Regions from separate parts of the Vibrio algarum genome, predicted to be linked through region 2. Evidence: predicted binding sites of a transcription regulator. Region 2 holds the regulator's gene; each other region holds the start of a gene.
The links. Region 2 encodes PurR, which represses purine synthesis genes. Its sites were predicted from a motif close to TNANGNAAACGTTTNCNTNA; they were not measured.
Positions count from the first base shown of each region.

Region 1 (2,274 bases), 1.1 Mb from region 2:
TGTAGATGGTAATGGTGACGGTAAAAAGGACATTTGGAATACTAAGGCTGATGTTTTTGCATCGGCTGCTAATTATCTAAAAAGTCATGGTTGGAATGATACCTATACATGGGGGCGGCAGGTTAAAGTTCCGGAAGGTTTGCCTTCTAGTTTACAAGGTCGACAACAAGAAAAGGCAAAGACACTGCAACAGTGGAATGGTCTTGGGGTTCGAAGGCTTAATGGTGCAGCACTGCCTAAAACCAGTGAAGATATTGATGCTTGGTTAATCGCCCCTGATGATGAAGGCGGTCGAGCTTATTTGGTATACGAAAATTATCAAGTATTGATGAAGTGGAACCGATCATACTACTTCGGTTTGGCTGTGAGCCATTTAGCGGATCAAATCAGATAAGTCTGTTTGGGGATGTCGTACTCTAGCTATAAAAAACATCGTTATTTCTATATTTAGAAATAACGATGTTTTAAAGATACTTTTTATAAACAAATAGGTTCTATTCTTATTAGTCCTTTTTGTATTGTTCGCAAGCAATCATTGTATTTTCGATTAAGCTAGCAACAGTCATAGGGCCTACGCCACCAGGAACCGGCGTAATGAAACTCGCTCTTGTCTTAGCAACGTCATATTCCACATCACCAGCCAGTTTACCATTTTCCAATCGGTTGATGCCTACATCAACGACGATAGCTCCCTCTTTAATCCAATTGCCGGGGATAAAGTTAGCCTTACCTACCGCAACAACAACAACATCAGCTTGTCGAACAAACGATTCTAAATCTTTGGTAAAACGGTGGCAGGTTGTGGTTGTACACCCGGCGAGTAACAATTCTAGCGTCATAGGGCGGCCAACAATATTAGACGCGCCCACTATTACGGCGTGCTTGCCTCTCATCTCAATATTATACCGGTCCAAAAGGGTAATGATTCCTTTCGGTGTGCAAGAACGAAGCTTAGGGATACGCTGTGCTAGTCGACCTACATTATATGGGTGGAACCCATCAACATCTTTTTCTGGAAGAATTTGCTCAAGTACTTTCGTACTATCAATACCTGCCGGGAGAGGCAATTGAACCAAAATACCGTCTATTTCGTCATCATTGTTGAGTTGTTCAACCAAATCTAATAATTCTTGTTCTTTTGCTGTTGCAGGCAAATCAAATGACTTAGAGACAAAACCGACCTCATCACAAGCTCGACGCTTGCTACCGACATATACTTGAGATGCAGGGTCTTCGCCTACCAATACCACGGCTAAGCCTGGTGCGCGTAATCCTGCTTCGGTACGAGCTTTAACACGAGCCCCAACTTCTGAGCGAACGGTCTGAGATATTAACTTTCCATCGATATTTTGAGCAGTCATAAGATCCCTTGATCTGATTAATAATAGAGCGTGCGCATTGTCGCAAAAATTTGCATCGAGGTCTATTGCGCAAACGATTGCCTAGTTGATATTTCAACGTATTGAGTTTTTTTGCTCACTTGAAACATAATGTTGGATAAAGGCATTGACCTGAGCAAGTTCTTTCGTATAATTCACAACCTCAACGCTCCGTTAGCTCAGCTGGATAGAGCACCCGCCTTCTAAGCGGGTGGCCGCAGGTTCGAATCCTGCACGGAGCGCCATATTTTGAAAAAGCCGTAGCAGGTTAATACCGCTACGGCTTTTTTGGTTTTGTCGTTTTTGGCTATAGCCGTGCTAGTATAAACGCCGACAGCATGTTTGTGCCCTAATATATACCACGTCAGTAATTGCAAGTTGAGGTCAAATATCACAGCATGAATGTTTTAGTGAAAATAAAGAAAGAGTGGTTTCTTGTTGGGATGATTGTGGCAATTGCAATGGCAACAGTTACTTCCGAATTTGGACGTTCGGGCGGTGTAATCCATTTGGATCAACTAACTGGCATTGGTGTTGCTATCGTGTTTTTCTTACATGGTCTAGGGTTATCACCACAAGCGATTAAAGCGGGTATTACTAACTGGCGTCTGCACGTTTTTATCCAGATGGCGACGTTCGTTGTTTATCCTATCTTGTGGGTCATCTTTGGCGAAACATTCCTAGCTTACATGCCAGCAGCACTGGCCTTTGGTTTTTGTTACCTGCTTGTTCTACCAAGTACCATTTCATCTTCAGTAACGATGACCAGTGTCGGGAAAGGTAACGTGTCAGGTGCTATTTTTAATGCGTCTCTTTCGAGTGTCATTGGTGTTTTTGTTACCCCGCTGCTCATTCAACTGTTTATGGGGTTTGAAGGGGTTCAACTAAATCTGAT
Region 1 is NZ_JAQLOI010000001.1:2,783,949-2,786,222, reverse strand. Features, by position in the region: partial or broken gene PGX00_RS12920 (lytic murein transglycosylase) at 1-394, shown strand, start outside; gene folD (bifunctional methylenetetrahydrofolate dehydrogenase/methenyltetrahydrofolate cyclohydrolase FolD) at 504-1,361, opposite strand; tRNA gene PGX00_RS12910 (tRNA-Arg) at 1,548-1,624, shown strand; gene PGX00_RS12905 (bile acid:sodium symporter family protein) at 1,778-2,274, shown strand, end outside.
Region 1: folD (bifunctional methylenetetrahydrofolate dehydrogenase/methenyltetrahydrofolate cyclohydrolase FolD) is a predicted target of PurR. The motif match lies at 1,427-1,446, and genes of this name have one in related genera.

Region 2 (2,274 bases):
CGAGAGCTACCTTCTCAGTTGGCTTCCTCAGTTTAGCGAAAAATGCATAAAACTCGATGAATTCGGTTTTTACTCTAGCGTTACCGAAGTACTCGTGAACTTCTGTAATCTCGATCGCAGCTACTTAGCTGGAGAGTGAACAACAGTGTAAAAATATGGATACTAAGCCCTAAATCTGAGTAGTAAGTCTTAATACTGTATTTCTATCATTGTTTAGAAAGTTATTTAGCTATAAAATTGATAACATACTTTCGAGTAAAACTTATTAATAGCCGCTATGCTTAATAGCGGCTTTTGTGTTTATTACGCATTAAGCTGACCAAGACTCCTAACTGTTTATTTTCAGTAAGCGCGTTATCGCTTCAGCCTTCGAAAAATAGGACAACCTAAATGGCAACGATTAAAGATGTCGCTCGCATCGCTGGCGTATCCACTACTACAGTGTCTCACGTTATTAATAAAACTCGCTTTGTCGCTGAAGCTACACAGCAAAAGGTTAATGACGCGGTTAAAGAGTTGAACTATGCACCCAGCGCCGTTGCTCGCAGCTTAAAGTGTAATTCTACAAAAACCATCGGCATGTTGGTAACTCAATCGACTAACCCATTTCTCGCTGAAGTTATCAATGGTGTCGAAAGTTACTGTTACCGACAAGGTTATACGTTAATTCTTTGTAATACCGGCGGTATTTACGAGAAACAACGTGACTATATCCGCATGCTTGCGGAAAAACGGGTCGATGGTATTTTTGTAATGTGTTCTGACCTAACCAGCGAATTGCAAGAGATGCTTGACTCTCACGTTGATATCCCAAAAGTATTTATGGATTGGGGGCAAGGTGAATCATTGTCAGAGCAGTCAAAAGACAAAATCATCGACAACTCTGAAGAAGGCGGATATTTAGCCACCAAATACCTGATTGAAAATGGTCATACCGATATCGCCTGTTTGAGTGGCCATCTAGACAAAACATTATGTCTAGAAAGACTCGAAGGGTATAAGCGCGCGTTAGCTGAGAGCAACATTCCCTTCAGCGAAGAAAATATATTCGAAGGGAACTTTGAATGTGATACCGCTGTAGAAACGGCGGACAAAATCATTGCTATGGAGAAAAAACCAACCGCCATATTCTGTTTTAATGACACTATGGCTTTGGGAATGATGAGTAGACTTCAGCAAAACGGTATTCGCATACCAGAGGATATTTCTATTATTGGCTACGATAACATCGATTTAGCAGAATATTTCTCTCCTCCGTTGACCACGATTCATCAGCCTAAACGACGTGTCGGTAAGACAGCATTCGAAATATTATTAAGCAGAATTAAAGATAAAGAACATGAAAGGCGCATTTTCGAGATGCATCCGGAATTGATGATTCGAGAAAGCGTCAAAAATATTAGACAGTAACTACGCGCTATAGCGCTCTTAGCATACGTGTGAATAATTAGTGTCTAATAATGCATAATCACGTCAAATAAATGAGATCACCATCACACTGGGCGCTTATTTTGGTGATCTTTGTCCAAACTTTACATATATTAAACATGTCACGATCAGGGCAAACCATCTGAAAAGATGGGACGCAAAGCTTCCGGCCTCAAGTTATTTTCTCTTTTCAAATAGAAAATAAAAAGGTAGCGGGGTTACCGAAGACCGATTAGCAAATTTGTCATGAGTTCTCACTATTCTCTGACATATCATCTCTGATTTTTGTTAATTTCTCGGTTCTGAATTGGTTGATGCAATTTTAACCTGAGATTTGAAAAAATGGATAAACCAGTACTTAAAAACTCATTAAAACTGTTTGAAAAATTTGGCAAGGTAAAATCTCGCTCGATGTTTGGCGGATTCGGTATTTTTGTCGATGACGCAATGTTTGCTCTAGTCGTTAACAACGCACTGCATATACGCAGTTGTAAACCTCTTGAAGAACAGTTTAAAAACGAAATCTATCAACCCTACGTATACAAAAAACGTGGGTTTCCTGTTGTTACTAAATACTTTTCTCTTCCAGACTCTTTGTGGGACAACAGTGAAGATATACTAAACATCGCGCAAGTTGCTCTAAAGTCGGCTCGTGAAGAGAAAGAGTCAAGCTCTGAAGATAAACCAACTCGACTAAAAGATCTGCCTAACCTTCGTTTAGGGACCGAACGAATGTTGAAAAAAGTAGGTATCGAATCAGTTAGTCAGCTTAGAAATATGGGCTCGGTACAAGCTTTTAAAGCTATCCAGGCCTCCCAAGACGGGCCTGTAAATATCGAATTACTA
Region 2 is NZ_JAQLOI010000001.1:1,675,783-1,678,056, reverse strand. Features, by position in the region: gene torD (molecular chaperone TorD) at 1-139, shown strand, start outside; gene purR (HTH-type transcriptional repressor PurR) at 391-1,410, shown strand; cyclic di-GMP riboswitch class I at 1,551-1,654, shown strand; gene PGX00_RS08015 (TfoX/Sxy family DNA transformation protein) at 1,771-2,274, shown strand, end outside.

Region 3 (2,274 bases), 1.2 Mb from region 2:
TCATCTTCTATTTGAGCATTATCCACTACGTGGTTTTCACCAAGATCATGTGGTAGGACTAAGTTAAGAATGATTGCCACGATACCACAAAGGCTTACACCTTGAAGGCTGAATTCACCGATACCGAAAGCCATGCCACCAATACCGAACACTAATGTCACTGCAACAATCGCTAGGTTGCGTGACTTATGTAAATCGACGTTATTCTTAATAAGAGTATTCAAACCTACGGTAGCGATAGAACCGAACAGAAGGATCATGATACCACCCATAACAGGCATAGGAATCGTTTGTAGAATTGCACCTAGTTTACCAACTAAAGCAAGAACGATAGCGGTAACAGCAGCCCAAGTCATGATCACAGGGTTATAAGCCTTGGTGAGCATAACGGCACCTGTAACTTCACTATAAGTTGTGTTTGGTGGAGCACCAACCATAGATGCTGCCATCGTCGCAATGCCATCGCCCATTATTGTGCGATGAAGGCCTGGTTTTTTAAGGTAGTCTTTACCTGTAACATTTGAGATTGCCAGCATGTCGCCCACGTGTTCAACGGCAGGTGCAATCGCAACTGGAATCATGAATAAGATGGCATTAATGTTGAATTCAGGTGCAACAAAGTTAGGTAATGAAATCCAAGCAGCTTCTGTTACAGGGCTAAAATCGACAACACCAAACATCAAACTTACAGCATACCCAACAAAGATACCACCAAAAATAGGCAGCAACTTCATAAAGCCTTTTGCAAATACGCTAATGCCAATAACGGACAATAACGATAAGCTAGAGATCCATAACGCTGCGTCAGCATCCACTAATTGAGTACCATCGCCTGTTCTGCCCAATGCCATATTAACGGCAACTGGAGCCAAGCCTAAGCCAATGACCATTATTACTGGACCCACAACGACCGGTGGAAGCAGCTTATGGATGATCTCGACACCTTTAGCTTTAATGACCGCACCCAAAATAATATACATAACACCAGCAGCCATAAGACCGCTCATTGTGCCCGCAATACCCCATGTTTGAACCCCGTACATAATTGGAGCAATAAACGCAAAAGAAGAGGCTAAAAAAATGGGAACTGAGCGTTTAGTGACAAGTTGAAAAATAAGGGTGCCGACGCCAGCACCAAACAGTGCAACGTTGGGGTCTAACCCGGTTAATAGAGGTACAAGAACAAGTGCTCCAAATGCAACAAATAGCATTTGTGCGCCCATAAGTACGTTAGTCATGATTCCATCCGAAATAGTTAGTTAAACAAAATTCGCAGGATTCTATCATTTATGCAATCGTTTGCCTCGCGGTTTAGATCAAAAAAATGGCTATAAATTGCTGAGATTTTCCAATATACCCCTGTAATAAATAGCCGTTGAAATTGAGCCAAACAAGGTTCTCGTGAGTTAACTTGGTAGTGTTCGTCTTTCTCGTTATACTAGAGCGGCTTAACTTCATTTATTCACTACTCATTTAATTTAGGGTCAGCATGCGCTATTTAGTTGTTTTGTTCATAGGAATACTCTCTTTACCTCTTCATGCATCAGTAAAGGTTGATGTGTTCAGTTCAGAAGTAGTTTTAGATGAGAGTAAAGCTGATGCTGAAAAACTCGCAAAAGCAGAAGGTTTGAAGCAAGTCATTGTTCGGGCATCTGGTGATAAGAACGCCATAAATAGCCCCGTGATTAAAAAAGTGCTTAATAGAAGCGGTAATTATCTTTCTCAGATCTCTTATGGAGAGCAATTAGGTCAGAAAAGTATAAAAATGGTTTTTAACCCACCTCAAATTCAGTCTTTGTTAGGACAAGCGGAGCTTCCGTATTGGTCTGACATTAGATCAAACTTAGTTGTTTGGGTGATTCAAGAAGGGCAATATGGCCGCGAAATATTGTGGGATTACACAGATAGCAGCGCTCTAAATCAAATTAAAATATTTTCAGATTTACGTGGTTTGCCGATCACGATTCCTGTTGGTGATATCGAAGATGTTACGAGTATATCTGGTCCTGATTTATGGGGCGGCTTTACGTCACCGATAAGCAAAGCAAGTGTGCGTTATTCTTCAGATGCAGTACTTGTTATTAGGGTGCAAAAGGCAGCGAATGGCAGCTATGTACGTTGGACGTTGTATGATGAAAAACCTGAATTCATAGTGGACTCTAAACGTGAACCAGTTGTAGGTGAAGCAACGGGCGATACTCTTAAAGCTCTAGAAGTAGTTATAGATGAAGTAAGTAATTACTATGCGCGTAAGAGTGCCATAAAGTCGAGTGG
Region 3 is NZ_JAQLOI010000001.1:2,871,266-2,873,539, reverse strand. Features, by position in the region: gene PGX00_RS13365 (uracil-xanthine permease family protein) at 1-1,238, opposite strand, end outside; gene PGX00_RS13360 (DUF2066 domain-containing protein) at 1,490-2,274, shown strand, end outside.
Region 3: PGX00_RS13365 (uracil-xanthine permease family protein) is a predicted target of PurR. The motif match lies at 1,288-1,307, and genes of this name have one in related genera.